DNA from 4 places in the Rhizobium sullae genome. Region 4 is predicted to be linked to each of the others. Evidence: predicted binding sites of a transcription regulator. Region 4 holds the regulator's gene; each other region holds the start of a gene.
The links. The regulator LexA, encoded in region 4, represses DNA repair genes until DNA is damaged. The targets are predictions, from matches to a motif close to TGTTCNNNNTGTGTTCNG.
Positions count from the first base shown of each region.

Region 1: the regulator LexA is predicted to act here: its motif matches at 1,827-1,844, upstream of recA (recombinase RecA).
Region 2: the regulator LexA is predicted to act here: its motif matches at 1,634-1,651, upstream of dnaE (DNA polymerase III subunit alpha).
Region 3: the regulator LexA is predicted to act here: its motif matches at 1,975-1,992, upstream of N2599_RS02300 (PA0069 family radical SAM protein).

Region 1 is NZ_CP104143.1:1,517,770-1,520,976, reverse strand. It holds gene alaS (alanine--tRNA ligase) at 1-469, opposite strand, end outside; gene recA (recombinase RecA) at 624-1,712, opposite strand; gene N2599_RS07630 (carbohydrate kinase family protein) at 1,945-2,886, shown strand; gene N2599_RS07625 (pseudouridine-5'-phosphate glycosidase) at 2,917-3,207, shown strand, end outside.
Region 2 is NZ_CP104143.1:2,064,787-2,067,993, forward strand. It holds gene dnaE (DNA polymerase III subunit alpha) at 1-1,410, opposite strand, end outside; gene N2599_RS10525 (hypothetical protein) at 1,715-2,290, shown strand; gene N2599_RS10530 (DUF5680 domain-containing protein) at 2,361-2,825, shown strand; gene N2599_RS10535 (ABC transporter ATP-binding protein) at 2,826-3,207, opposite strand, start outside.
Region 3 is NZ_CP104143.1:464,942-468,148, reverse strand. It holds gene N2599_RS02320 (4-(cytidine 5'-diphospho)-2-C-methyl-D-erythritol kinase) at 1-307, shown strand, start outside; gene moaB (molybdenum cofactor biosynthesis protein B) at 307-858, shown strand; gene N2599_RS02310 (hypothetical protein) at 903-1,217, opposite strand; gene N2599_RS02305 (glycosyltransferase family 2 protein) at 1,403-1,921, opposite strand; gene N2599_RS02300 (PA0069 family radical SAM protein) at 2,060-3,207, shown strand, end outside.
Region 4 is NZ_CP104143.1:1,798,272-1,801,478, forward strand. It holds gene kdsA (3-deoxy-8-phosphooctulonate synthase) at 1-489, opposite strand, end outside; gene N2599_RS09090 (VOC family protein) at 486-1,364, opposite strand; gene lexA (transcriptional repressor LexA) at 1,571-2,287, shown strand; partial or broken gene N2599_RS09100 (hypothetical protein) at 2,267-2,820, opposite strand; gene gltA (citrate synthase) at 3,144-3,207, shown strand, end outside.

The sequences.
Region 1 (3,207 bases), 280 kb from region 4:
TCGTCGGAATGCGGATGATCTTTTCGTCAGAAAGCCCGGCGATCTTCTTCCAGAGGCCGAAGGCCTCATCGTCCGTGTGATAGACAGTGACCAAGAGACGCTTGGCATCGAGGCCGAACTCCTTGGTGAGCAAGTTCCAGGCAAGCTCGATCGCCCGCTCCTTGAAATAGTTGCCGAAGGAGAAGTTGCCGAGCATCTCGAAGAAGGTATGGTGGCGCGCGGTATAGCCGACATTGTCGAGGTCGTTGTGCTTGCCGCCGGCGCGGACGCATTTCTGCGCCGTCGATGCCGTCTTGTAGGGGCGCTGCTCCAGGCCGGTGAAGACGTTCTTGAACTGCACCATGCCGGCATTGGTGAACATCAGCGTCGGATCGTTGCGCGGCACAAGCGGGCTCGACGGCACGATCTCGTGGCCGTTCGTCTTGAAATAGTCGAGGAAGGTCGACCGGATATCATTCACGCCGCTCATGCTATGCCCTTCAGTGCTGCCCAAGGCAGGTCAAAACTCAAATCCAGTGGCTTTTATCGTTCACCCTTGCCACTGTCCAGCAGACAAACAAAACCGGCCGCATTCTGATCAAGGAATGCGGCCGGTTTCGATACAGCAAAGCTGAAGCTGCGGATTACATATCCGTGTCGGTGTCGCCATCATTGGCGTCCGGCCCGCTATTCTGCAGGAAGCGGTCCGCAATTAGCCCGGCATTCTGGCGAAGCGCTGTCTCGATCTCGCGGGCCATGTCCGGATTGTCGCGGATGAAGAGCTTGGCGTTCTCGCGGCCCTGGCCGAGACGTTGGCTGTTATAGGAGAACCAGGCACCGGATTTCTCGACGATGCCGGCCTTGACGCCGAGATCGATCAGTTCGCCGGTCTTGGAAACGCCTTCGCCATACATGATGTCGAATTCCACCTGCTTGAAAGGAGGCGCCATCTTGTTCTTGACGACCTTGACGCGGGTCTGATTGCCGACCACCTCTTCGCGATCCTTGACCGCGCCGATACGGCGGATGTCGAGACGGACGGAGGCATAGAACTTCAGCGCATTGCCGCCTGTCGTTGTTTCCGGCGAGCCGAACATGACGCCGATCTTCATGCGGATCTGGTTGATGAAGATCACCATGGTGTTCGATTTGGAGATCGAAGCCGTAAGCTTGCGCAGCGCCTGGCTCATCAGGCGTGCTTGCAGGCCCGGCAGGCTGTCGCCCATCTCGCCTTCGATTTCAGCACGCGGCGTGAGAGCCGCAACGGAATCGACGACGAGAACGTCGACGGCGCCGGAGCGCACCAGCGTATCGGTGATTTCAAGCGCCTGCTCACCGGTATCCGGCTGCGAGATCAAAAGGTTCTGGAGATCGACGCCAAGCTTGCGAGCATAGACCGGATCGAGCGCATGTTCGGCATCGACGAATGCGCAGATGCCACCCTTCTTCTGCGCTTCGGCGATCGTCTGCAATGCAAGCGTCGTCTTGCCGGAGCTTTCCGGCCCATAGATTTCAATGATACGACCCTTCGGAAGGCCGCCGATGCCGAGCGCGATATCGAGGCTGAGGGAGCCGGTCGAAATCGTTTCGACCTCGATGACACTCTCGTTCGCGCCGAGTTTCATGATCGAGCCCTTGCCGAACGACCGCTCAATCTGTGAGAGTGCCGCTTCAAGCGCCTTGCTTTTGTCCACCGATTTGTCCTCTACGAGCCGCAATGAATTTTGAGACATCCGATCCACCTTTAGGTTATTGAAGCCGCTTGAGCAATATCGAGTTTGTACCCCATTTGTTCCAGCTGTGCAATGGGCGCCCAAACAATTGAAAGAAAAAGGTAAAACGTCCCGTGTTCTATATTTGTTTTATCGATGCAAAGCAACGAGTTAGGCAACGTCGGGCTGAGACTGCGGCATCCGGCGCCTCTGTACGATTCGCTTCTTCCACCGGCTGGGAGCATTCAGGACGATGAAAAGAATCCTCGTTTTCGGCGGCGCGCATATCGATCGGCGCGGGCGCATTTCCGGCGAGACGGCGCCGGGCGCCAGCAACCCCGGCACCTGGTTCGAGGAACCGGGCGGCGGCGGCTTCAACGCCGCAAGGAATCTAGCGCGCCTTGGCTTCGACGTCACCATGATTTCGCCGCGCGGCGGCGATCCGGCAGGGGAACTGGTGACGGAGGCGGCTTATGCGGCCGGTATCAGCGACCGACCCTTCGTCTTTCTCGATCGCAAGACGCCGAGCTACACGGCCATTCTGGAGCGGGACGGCAACCTGGTGATCGCCCTCGCCGACATGGAGCTTTACCGCTACTTCGTGCCGCGCCGGCTGGCGATCCGCTGGGTCCGGGAAGCCTTCGCGGCAAACGACCTCATCCTTTTCGATGCGAACCTGCCGGAAGAGACGATCGCGGCGATCGTCAGCCGAGCCAATGCGCTCGGCATACCCGTGGCCGCGATTGCCATATCGCCGGCAAAAGTGGTCAAGCTCAAGGCGTGTATCGGCGGCATCGACTATCTCTTCCTCAATGAGGCCGAGGCCGCAGCCCTGGTCGGCCAGCTCCCTGACAAGCCGGAGGATTGGGTGTCACTGCTCGGTGACACCGGCCTGAAGAGCGGCGTCATCACACGCGGGCAGCGCGAACTGATCGCCTTCGGCAGGGACGGCGCTTTCTGCCTTTCGCCTCCGTCGGTCGAAACCGTCGCCGACGTGACGGGCGCCGGAGATTCGCTTGCGGCCGGCATCCTCTCCGCCCTGATGCAGGGCCTGCCGCTCCAGGAAGCCCTGCGGCACGGCGCGGCGGCCGCTGCACTCACGGTCCAGTCGCCCTATGCCGTCAACGAAAAACTCTCGGCGAAACTGCTTGCGGAAACGCTTGCCCTTGTTCAGCGTGCCAGAATTCTGCATTGAAGCGGCAATATCGATGAAACGGAAGAGACAATGACGAAACCGATCTCCCCCCTCCTGCCGGTCTCCTATTCCAAGGAGGTTGCCGCCGCAAAGCAGCGCGGTGCGCCGCTGGTGGCGCTTGAATCGACGATCATCACCCACGGCATGCCCTACCCCGGCAATATCGAAATGGCCCGTAGCGTCGAAGCGATCATCCGTGAGCAAGGTGCCATTCCGGCAACGATCGCCGTCATTCACGGCGTTCTGCATATCGGCCTGGAGCCGGAGGAGCTTGAGAAGCTCGCGAAGGAGAAGGACGTGATGAAAGTCTCGCGCGCCGAT
Region 2 (3,207 bases), 270 kb from region 4:
GCGGCCGACATCGCGAAGGGCGGCCCGCGCCTGCAGCGAACCGAAGGTGATGATCTGCGCCACCTGCGCGCGACCGTATTTCTGCTGGACGTAGCGGATCACCTCTTCGCGGCGGTCCTGGCAGAAGTCGATATCGAAGTCGGGCATCGAGACGCGTTCCGGATTGAGGAAGCGTTCGAAAAGCAGCGAGAAGCGCAGCGGATCGACGTCGGTGATCGTCAGCGCATAGGCGACGAGCGAGCCCGCGCCCGAGCCGCGGCCGGGACCGACCGGGATACTATGCTGCTTCGCCCATTTGATGAAGTCCGCAACGATCAGGAAGTAGCCGGGGAACTTCATGCGCTCGATGACGCTGAGTTCGAATTCCAGCCGTTCGCGGTAATCCTTCTCCTCATAACCGGGCGACATGCCGAGGGTGGCGAGGCGCATGTCGAGCCCCTCCTCGGCCTGCCGGCGGAGCTCGAGCGATTCGGCGCGGTCCGCCTCCTCCGGATCGTCGGTGGCGCCGGTAAAGCGCGGCAGAATCGGCTTGCGGGTCTTCAGCACGAAGGAGCAGCGCCGGGCGATCTCGACCGTGTTTTGCAGCGCCTCCGGCAGATCGGCAAAGAGCTTCGCCATTTCGGCGCGACTCTTCAGATAATGGTCCGGTGTCAGGCGGAAGCGGCTGTCGTCCGACACGATGGCGTTATGGGCAACGGCCATCAACGCGTCATGGGCATCGTAGTCGTCGCGTGCCGGGAAGAATGCCTCGTTGGTCGCCACCAGCGGCAGATCGTGCTCGTAGGCAAGCCCCACGACCCTCTGCTCATGACGCTTGTCGTAGGTTCCATGGCGCTGCAATTCGACATAGAGCCTGCCAGGGAAAAGGCGCTTCATGGCGAGCAGCCGGTTTTCCGCTTGTGCGGCATGCCCCTGCTTCAGTGCCACATCGACGGGACCGCCAAGCGCTCCCGTCAGCGCGATCAGGCCCTCCGTTCCCGCCTCCTCCAGCCAGGAGGCGCGGATATGGACCGCCTGATCGTCGCCGCCGCCGAGATAGGCGCGGCTGACGATATCAACCAGGCGCTCGTAACCTGCCGCGGTCGAGGCAAGCACGACGATCGCCGGTAGCTTGGCCAGCGCCTGGTGGCCGCCGCGCCTTTCGGTCTCCAGACCGTCTTCCATGTCGATCGACAGCTGGCAGCCGATGATCGGCTGCAGCCCCTCTTCCATCGCTTTCTGCGAAAACTCGAGAGCGACGAACAGGTTGTTGGTGTCGGTGATGGCGATCGCCGGCTGGCTGTCGCCCGATGCCTTGTAGAGAATCTTCTTCAGCGGCAGCGCGCCTTCAAGCAGCGAATAGGCCGAGTGGACGCGCAGATGCACGAAACCCGGAGTCCCGCTGACAAAGCCGCTCTCCGCATCCGCCATCTTATACCCTTCCAATCGCCCGAATGAATCGATTTGCATTGTCGGTGTTGATGACGGCGATGTCCAGAAGCGGTCCCTTGCGCGGACCACATGAAGCGATGCGGTCCCCTGAAAAATTACATTGCCATGAGAATCAGTGAGAAGCTGGCAACAAACATTGCGATGGAGGTGAATGCTGCGATATCACGGATCATGTCAGTCATCTTGCTCTCCTTACTCGTTATGTTTCCAATTTGTTCCGCTATTGTTCTGTTGTCAACAGGGATCTTTTCCGCATAGTTAACGGCCGAACCGGAGGAGAATCATGAGGACCGCCATCGCATTCATCGCCATTCTCGCTGCAACGGCGACATCGGCTGCGGACATAGACGCTGGCCATATCGTCGATGCCGCGACCGGAGACTGGAACGGCGACGGCAAGCCGGATCTCGCAATCCTCGCCGGACCGGCCGAAGCTGCAAGCGACGAGCAGATCGGCATCTATATCTATTTGCGCGACGCCGATCACGAGCTGCTCAGGCTTTCGGCGAGAGCGCCCGACAAAATCTGGGGCAGCACGGATGCAGACGGCGTCCTCGGTCAGGAACCGTCGATCAAGGCGGCCGGGAAGACCTCCATTGCCGTCCGTTCCCAGAACAGCGCGATCGGCCGCGAGCGCTGGGACCAGACGCTGACGCTCGCCTATCGTAACAAGCAGTTCGTGGTAGCCGGTTACACCTATAATCACTACGACACGCTCGCCAATGCCGGCGGTTCCTGCGACTACAATGCGCTGACTGGCAAGTTGCAGAAGGACGGAAAGGACGTGAAGACCGTGCCGCGCGTCATCGCGATCGAGCAATGGAGCGACGAGACCGGTCAATCGATCTGCGGCCAGTAGTGACGAGTTCTCATTTTGTTCTTTACAGGCATACGTTTTTCGGAGAGGTTCGGCGCGGGGGCCGAGCGCTATGAATCTTGCAGCATTGAACAGCTTTATCGTCGAAGCGAAGGCAAATACCTATGTCGGCGGCGGGAAAACGTTAGGCGCCTGCCGCGCCGGGTCGCACGACATCGGCTACGAGCGCGGAGATTGGCGCTATCTCGACAGCTACTTTGGCGGAACGGATTTCGCCGGACAGGAAGTCGTGTGGCTGAGCGGCGAGCCTATCTGGGTGATGAATTATTTCGGCCGCATCGTCGAGCCGTCGCTGATCGATGGGCAGAAGGCAGGCGTGGTGATCAAGGCTGCGCTTTCGACGATGTATGCCGAGCACCAGCGCTTTCTGGGCGGCATGGAATTTGAACATGCCTTCGGCTTCTACGCCGACGACAGCACCGGCGATTGCGACCACTTCAGCGGGCGGGAAATGATCATCGTCGAGGAGCGGAGAGCCTACGAGCTGGACTATCGCGGCGGCCTCATCCGCCCCTAATCAGAATTCGACGATCTTGCCGTCGCTGATGGTCACGCGGCGGTCCATGCGGCCGGCGAGTTCGTGGTTGTGGGTGGCGATCAGCGCTGCGAGACCGGACTGGCGCACCAGCGCCTCCAGCGCGTCAAACACGTAATGCGCGGTTTCCGGATCAAGGTTTCCGGTCGGCTCATCGGCGAGAAACACGGTCGGCGCATTGGCAACGGCGCGCGCAATCGCGACCCGCTGCTGCTCGCCGCCCGACAGCTCGCCGGGACGATGATTGGCGCGATGGCCGATGCGCATATAGTCGAGCAACTGCTTAGCGCGCTCGGCCGCCTCCTTGCGCGGCAAACCGGCGATCAACTGCGGCATCATGATGTTTTCGAGCGCCGAGAACTCC
Region 3 (3,207 bases), 1.3 Mb from region 4:
ATTCCGGCTGCTGACGGCGAAGAACAATCCACCGCTTGCCCTGCGCGGCGGCGACTGGCTGGCGGCGATCGAGGCCAGCCGGAACGATCTCGAGCCGCCGGCCCGCGAACTTGTTCCCGAGATCGAAGACGTCTCAGCGGCATTGAAGAGCGCAGGCGCAAGACTTGTCCGCATGTCCGGCTCCGGTGCGACGTGCTTCGGCATTTTCGGCTCAACTAAAGCGGCTGAGGCTGCCGCGGCAAAGCTTCACAGCGAACGGCCGGACTGGTATTTCCAGGCGACGGAAACGCTCTCGGGAGGCAGGTGATGGCAGGTATCGATGAACAGCGGCCGTTCATTCCTGTCGGCATTGCCGTGCTGACCGTTTCGGACACGCGCACGCTGGAGAACGACAAATCCGGCGACACGCTTGTGGCGCGGATCGCCGCGGCCGGCCACAGGCTGATGGACCGCGCCATCGTGCGCGACGACAAGGCAGCCATCGCGGCCCGGGTCAACGCCTGGACGGAGACCGACGGCATCGACGTCGTGATCACCACCGGCGGCACCGGCTTCACGGGCCGCGACGTGACGCCCGAAGCGCTGGAGCCGCTGTTCGAGAAGCGCATGGACGGCTTCTCGGAGGTCTTCCACCGCATTTCCTATGACAAGATCGGTACCTCGACGATCCAATCGCGGGCGACGGCGGGGGTCGCCAAGGCGACCTTCATCTTCGTACTGCCCGGCTCGCCCGGCGCCTGCAAGGATGCCTGGGACGGCATCTTGAAGGCGCAGTTGGACTACCGCCACATGCCCTGTAATTTCGTGGAGATCATGCCGCGGCTCGATGAGCATCTGAGGCGCGGTGCGGCGAAATAGAAAAAGCATTGCCCTCGCCGCGCCAAGGGCAACACTTGCGTTCGCTATGTATGCAGGCCCGGCAGAGCGGGTATCGTTTCCCAGCTATCACCCGACAGCAGCAAGCAGCTGACGCCGTGAACGTCCGTTATGATGAGCGTCCAGGTACCGCTTTCGGCGGCATAGACTTCAAGAATGGCGTTCTGGTTGATCAGACCGACTGCCGTGAGCTTTTCGGCAAAGTTCTTGTCCAGGAAACTGACGACTTCGGATCGGCCTGCGCAACTGCGCATCATCTGCGATGCTGCCGAATGCGGATGCGCGATGATCAATGTCGTCAATATGAGGGCGAGCGGGCCGCGGATCATATTGCGTTTCATGACGCACCTCCTTCCACCGGAAAACCGGCAGAAGAGGAGACTTCCGCTGTGACCTGTTCTGCCGTCTACCGGCATTCCATGGTCGACCGCCATAAAGCGGCGCGCTCGGGCGGCGCCACGAGCAAATTATAGCGCGAAATCGTATCGGGCGCCATTTTTTTGCGCATTCATCGAAACGGCAATGACTACCGTGCGGCGCGGGCGACCCAGGAAGGAATCAGCTCGCTGGAAAGCTTGCGCAGCTTCTGTCCCGTTGCGAATTCCGAAAGGCGCATTCCGCTTCTTGCGGCGGCGATCGCCTGCTTCTTCGGCAGGAGAAGACCGAGTTCCAGAGGCGGCGGCGAACGGCCGACCCTCTGAAAGAACGGGCGTCTGTATCCGCGCGAGGCGGTGAAGCGCGCCGGCACCTTGTTCAGGGCGACATATTCGGCGATCTCATCTATCCAGCCGGTCTGCGGCCGCGCGCCGGGCTCCACGAAAAGCAGCCACTCGCCGCGGGCCGAGCGCAATATGTCTTTGATATCCCACTGTGAATGGAACCGGCATCCAGCCGCATCGGCCACGCTGGACGTGCCATCGCGCGAGCCGTGGTCGAGCACGACCACGTCGCTTACAAGCCCTTCGACTGCACCCGCCACCAGCACCGATAAAGTCTGCGCCAGCTCGGGTTCCTGATCCTGGCACTCAAGAACGACCGTCAACATTGCCTGTTTATAAAGCGCCGCACAAAAATTTGCCAGCGCCACTTTCCTCATTTTGTTCTTGCATTGTTCTCATTTCCACGATAGGAATTTAATCATCGAGACGGACGAAGGCAATGGCCTTGGTCGCGGGAGAATCCGATGAACAAACAGTCCCTTGCAGGGCAGGCCGCGTTTGCGCCTGCCAATACGGCGGATGTTGCCGAAGCGATGATCACCTCTTCCGGCCTTCGCATCGAGGTCGACCGGCGCCGCGGCCGTGCGGCCGGACTGAACCCCAGTGGGCGCTTCGAGCCGACGCGCCGCGAGACTTTCGACGACGGCTGGCAAACGCTGGAAGAACTGCCGCCGTTCAAGACCGAAGTGCAGATCGAAAAGCCGCGCACGGCAATTACTCGCAATGAGTCGCCGGACATTCCCTTCGACCGTTCGATCAATCCCTATCGCGGCTGCGAGCATGGCTGCATTTACTGCTTCGCCCGGCCGACGCACGCCTATATGGGCCTTTCGGCGGGCCTTGATTTCGAAGCCAGGCTGTTCGCCAAGCCGGATGCGCCCAAGCTTCTGGAGCGGGAGCTTGCGAAGCCTGGCTACAAGCCGCGGGTGATCGCGATCGGCACCAATACCGATCCATATCAGCCGATCGAGAAGGAATGGCGCATCATGCGGCAGATCCTCGAGGTGCTGAACAAGGCGAATCATCCAGTCTCGATCGTCACAAAGTCGGCGCTGATCCTGCGAGACATCGATATTCTCAAGGAGATGGCTGCCAAGGGCATTGTGCGCGCATCACTTTCACTGACCACGCTCGACCGCAAGCTCGCGCGCACGATGGAACCGCGCGCAGCAACGCCGCCGCGGCGCCTGGAGGCAATCCAGGCCCTGAGCGAAGCGGGCATTCCGACCTCGGTGATGGCCGCCCCCATGATCCCCGCGCTCAACGATCACGAGCTGGAACGCATTCTCGACGCGGCGAAAGCTGCCGGTGCGCTAGAGGCGGGCTACGTCATCCTGCGTCTGCCGCTGGAAGTCGCTCCGCTCTTCCGTGATTGGCTGCTACAGAACTATCCGGACCGCTACCGGCACGTCATGTCGCTGGTGCGCTCAATGCGCGGCGGCAAGGACTATGACGCGGACTTCGGCAAGCGCATGAAAGGCGTCGGCCCCTATGCCTGGCAGATCGCCCGGCGCTTCGAGATGGCGACGAAAAGGCTCGGCATGACGAGGCGCAGCATGCCGCTTCGCGATGATCTCTTCGTACCACCGGACGGCAGCGGCGTGCAGCTTTC
Region 4 (3,207 bases):
GGCATTCAGCTTGCCGAGGACGTTCATCATATCCCAGGGTGCCAGGAACTGGCCCTTCTTCACATTGATCGCCCGGCCCGTCTTGGCGGCGGCAACGAGGAGGTCCGTCTGGCGGCTGAGGAAGGCCGGGATCTGCAGGATGTCGACGACCGGCGCGACGGCAGCGCACTGCTCTTCCGTATGAATGTCCGTCAGCACCGGAAAACCGAATTCCTTCTTGAGGTCGGCAAAGACTTCCAGCGCCTTCTCAAGGCCGATGCCGCGCTGAGCGGACAGCGAGGTCCGGTTCGCCTTGTCGAAGGACGACTTGTAAACCAGGCCGATGCCGAGCATTTTGCACAGCTCGCTCAAAACGCCGGCCACCATGAACGCATGCTCGCGGCTCTCCATCTGGCAGGGCCCGGCAATCAGTGACAGCCTGCCGCTGTTGGAAAAGACGACGCGGCCGGCACCTTCGCCGACTGCGACTTCGGAATTCGTATTGCTCATTGGGTCTCCTCGAAGGCGAAGATCGCACCCTGGCCGGGCGCCGGCTTCACCAGGACTCTGTTGTTCTTGCGTGTATAGGTCATCCCGTTATCAGCCAAAAGCGCTTCTGTCACGGCAAGATCGGTGGTGCGGAAAACGATAGCGCTGCCTCTCAGCCCCTTATCTGCGGTTAACGGCAGCGAATCGAAATAAGCCTCCATCCCTTCCGGCGACAGCAGGCTAATCCTGGTATTCGCTGACGCGATCGCCACGCCGAACGGCGTCCGCTCGATTCCCGTCGTAGACACGGCCAACTGAAGAAACGAGCCGAAAGCTTCAGGCTCCGGCGCGCTTAGCACGATCTCCGAGATACCGGTTGCGCCATTCGCATGCTTTTCCAGCGCGCTGCGATCGGCCGGAAAGGCGTTGATGCGCTGGCAGGCGAAGAGGAAGAAATCCGGCACCCGAAGATCGGCGGCAAAGGCAAGCTTGAAAGTCCCCGTCGATTGCGACCCGTCCGGCATCTTGATCAGGCGCGAAAACTCCAGCATGCCGCCGCCGCTCTTTCTCGCCCGCACGAAGTGCGCATGATCGGCGTCCGCGTCTTCCGTGGCGAACACGGCCGCAGAGAATCCGTCATTGCCGCAGCGGAAGCGAAAGGCTTGGTCGCGCGCCACAAAGACGTTTCCGTGCCGCACTGCCTCTTCACATTCCTTCGCGCTAGCAACGCCAAGCGGCTCGAGATAGGTCTTGTCGGAGAAGAAAACGCAGGCATTCACCGTGCCGAAAGGATGACGGCCCTCGGCGGCAACCGTGAACCCCAATCGTCCCAGTCGATCCCGCGCGAGATCGATGTTGGTGACAGGCAGAACAAGATGATCCAGCGGATGCGGCATGGCGTCACGTCTCCGTTTCCTGTGCCGAAAGATGTGTGCCGGGTATCTCGGCATTGCAAGCCGGGCGCCCTATCCGGCAAACAAAAAGTTTCGAAAACGAACACAGTTGAGGGGAAATTTTACGAAAATTTAGGTACTTGCGGAACACATATGGAACATATAGTGTCTGTTCTGGCTTTGTTTCACGAAACTGGGGTTAAACTTCGATGCTGACGCGCAAACAACAGGAGCTTCTCCTCTTCATACATGAGCGCATGAAAGAATCCGGCGTGCCGCCGTCCTTTGACGAAATGAAGGATGCGCTGGATCTCGCGTCCAAATCCGGTATCCATCGGCTGATTACCGCTCTGGAAGAGCGCGGTTTCATTCGCCGCCTACCGAATCGGGCTCGCGCGCTTGAAGTGATCCGGCTTCCGGAAGCCTATAGCCCGAGCATTCAGCCCCGCCGCGGCTTTTCGCCGAGCGTCATCGAGGGCAGCCTCGGCAAGCTGCAGCCTACGGCCGTCCCGCCGAAGCCGGCGAACGAAGGAAATAACAGCTCCGTTTCGGTTCCCGTCATGGGCCGGATCGCGGCAGGCGTTCCAATCTCGGCGATCCAGAACAACACACACGACATCAACGTTCCAGCCGACATGCTCGGCTCCGGCGAGCACTACGCGCTCGAGGTCAAGGGCGATTCGATGATCGAGGCTGGTATCTTCGACGGCGACACGGTCATCATCCGCAACAGCAGTACCGCAAACCCCGGCGATATCGTCGTGGCCCTGGTCGACGACGAGGAAGCGACGCTGAAACGGTTCCGTCGCAAGGGTGCTTCGATTGCGCTCGAGGCCGCAAACCCGGCCTACGAAACCCGCATCTTCGGACCAGATCGCGTCAAGGTTCAGGGCAAACTCGTCGGCCTCATCCGCCGTTATCACTGACCGGCGGCGCATCGCCGGCAAAGTACCGCTGCGCCAATCATAGGCGCGGTGGCGGCTCTTGGGACGATCGAGTTTCTCGAAGGCGGTTGTGATTTGTGCTGCTCCGCTTCCAAAGCGCAATTCAATAGCGCCGGCTTTCCGAAAGGTTTCGCCCGTGAAGGGCATCGCGCCGGATCGGCAGAGCGCAGCCTGACCGGCGCAACGACGATGTCCGCGGTATGGCAAGCAGGACCAAGACAGGACGCATTGTCAAGCACCGTCAGCACGGGCGACCAAAAGCGTCGAGACTGACACGATCGTGGTGCCAATATGCCGGAACTTCGTGCGCAGCGGAGTAAGCAGCGGGAAGCCGGTGACTGCTACCGGAAAGTACCAGCCCGGCAGCCTGCCACGCCGATGTCGCCACCCATGAGGATACCGTCCTTGCGGTCGCGATCCAGATCGAACCCGAAACCGACCACCCTCCATTGCAGCGCGTCGAGCCCGAAGGGCATCAGTAGCATGGCAATCAATCCCGCAGGCATGATGCGGAAATGCGCAGCGTGCTCGTTTTCAACTCCGGCCTGCACCCAGCCCGGCGGCACCTCTTAATACAACCCCGAATGCAGCCAACGGGCGTTTCAGCAACAATAATCGATTGAAAAAAGCCAAAAAAATTGGATTGCCAAAAGCCGAATTAAATCATTGGCTTCCGTTATGCGCCTCCGGCATCGCAGGAGTGTCTAAAAGTTGATACTGCGATGCACAAAATGGCGCCACGGTAACTTGGCATTGGCGCCGTGATCATATAGCTATCGGAGAGGACGCTTAACCCTATGGCGCTTTTATGGCGCCGCCGCCAGTTTGGAGGATCAGCATGACGGATCAAAGCGCAACAATCAAAGTCGGCGACAAAACCGCCAATCTTTCCGTGAAAAGCG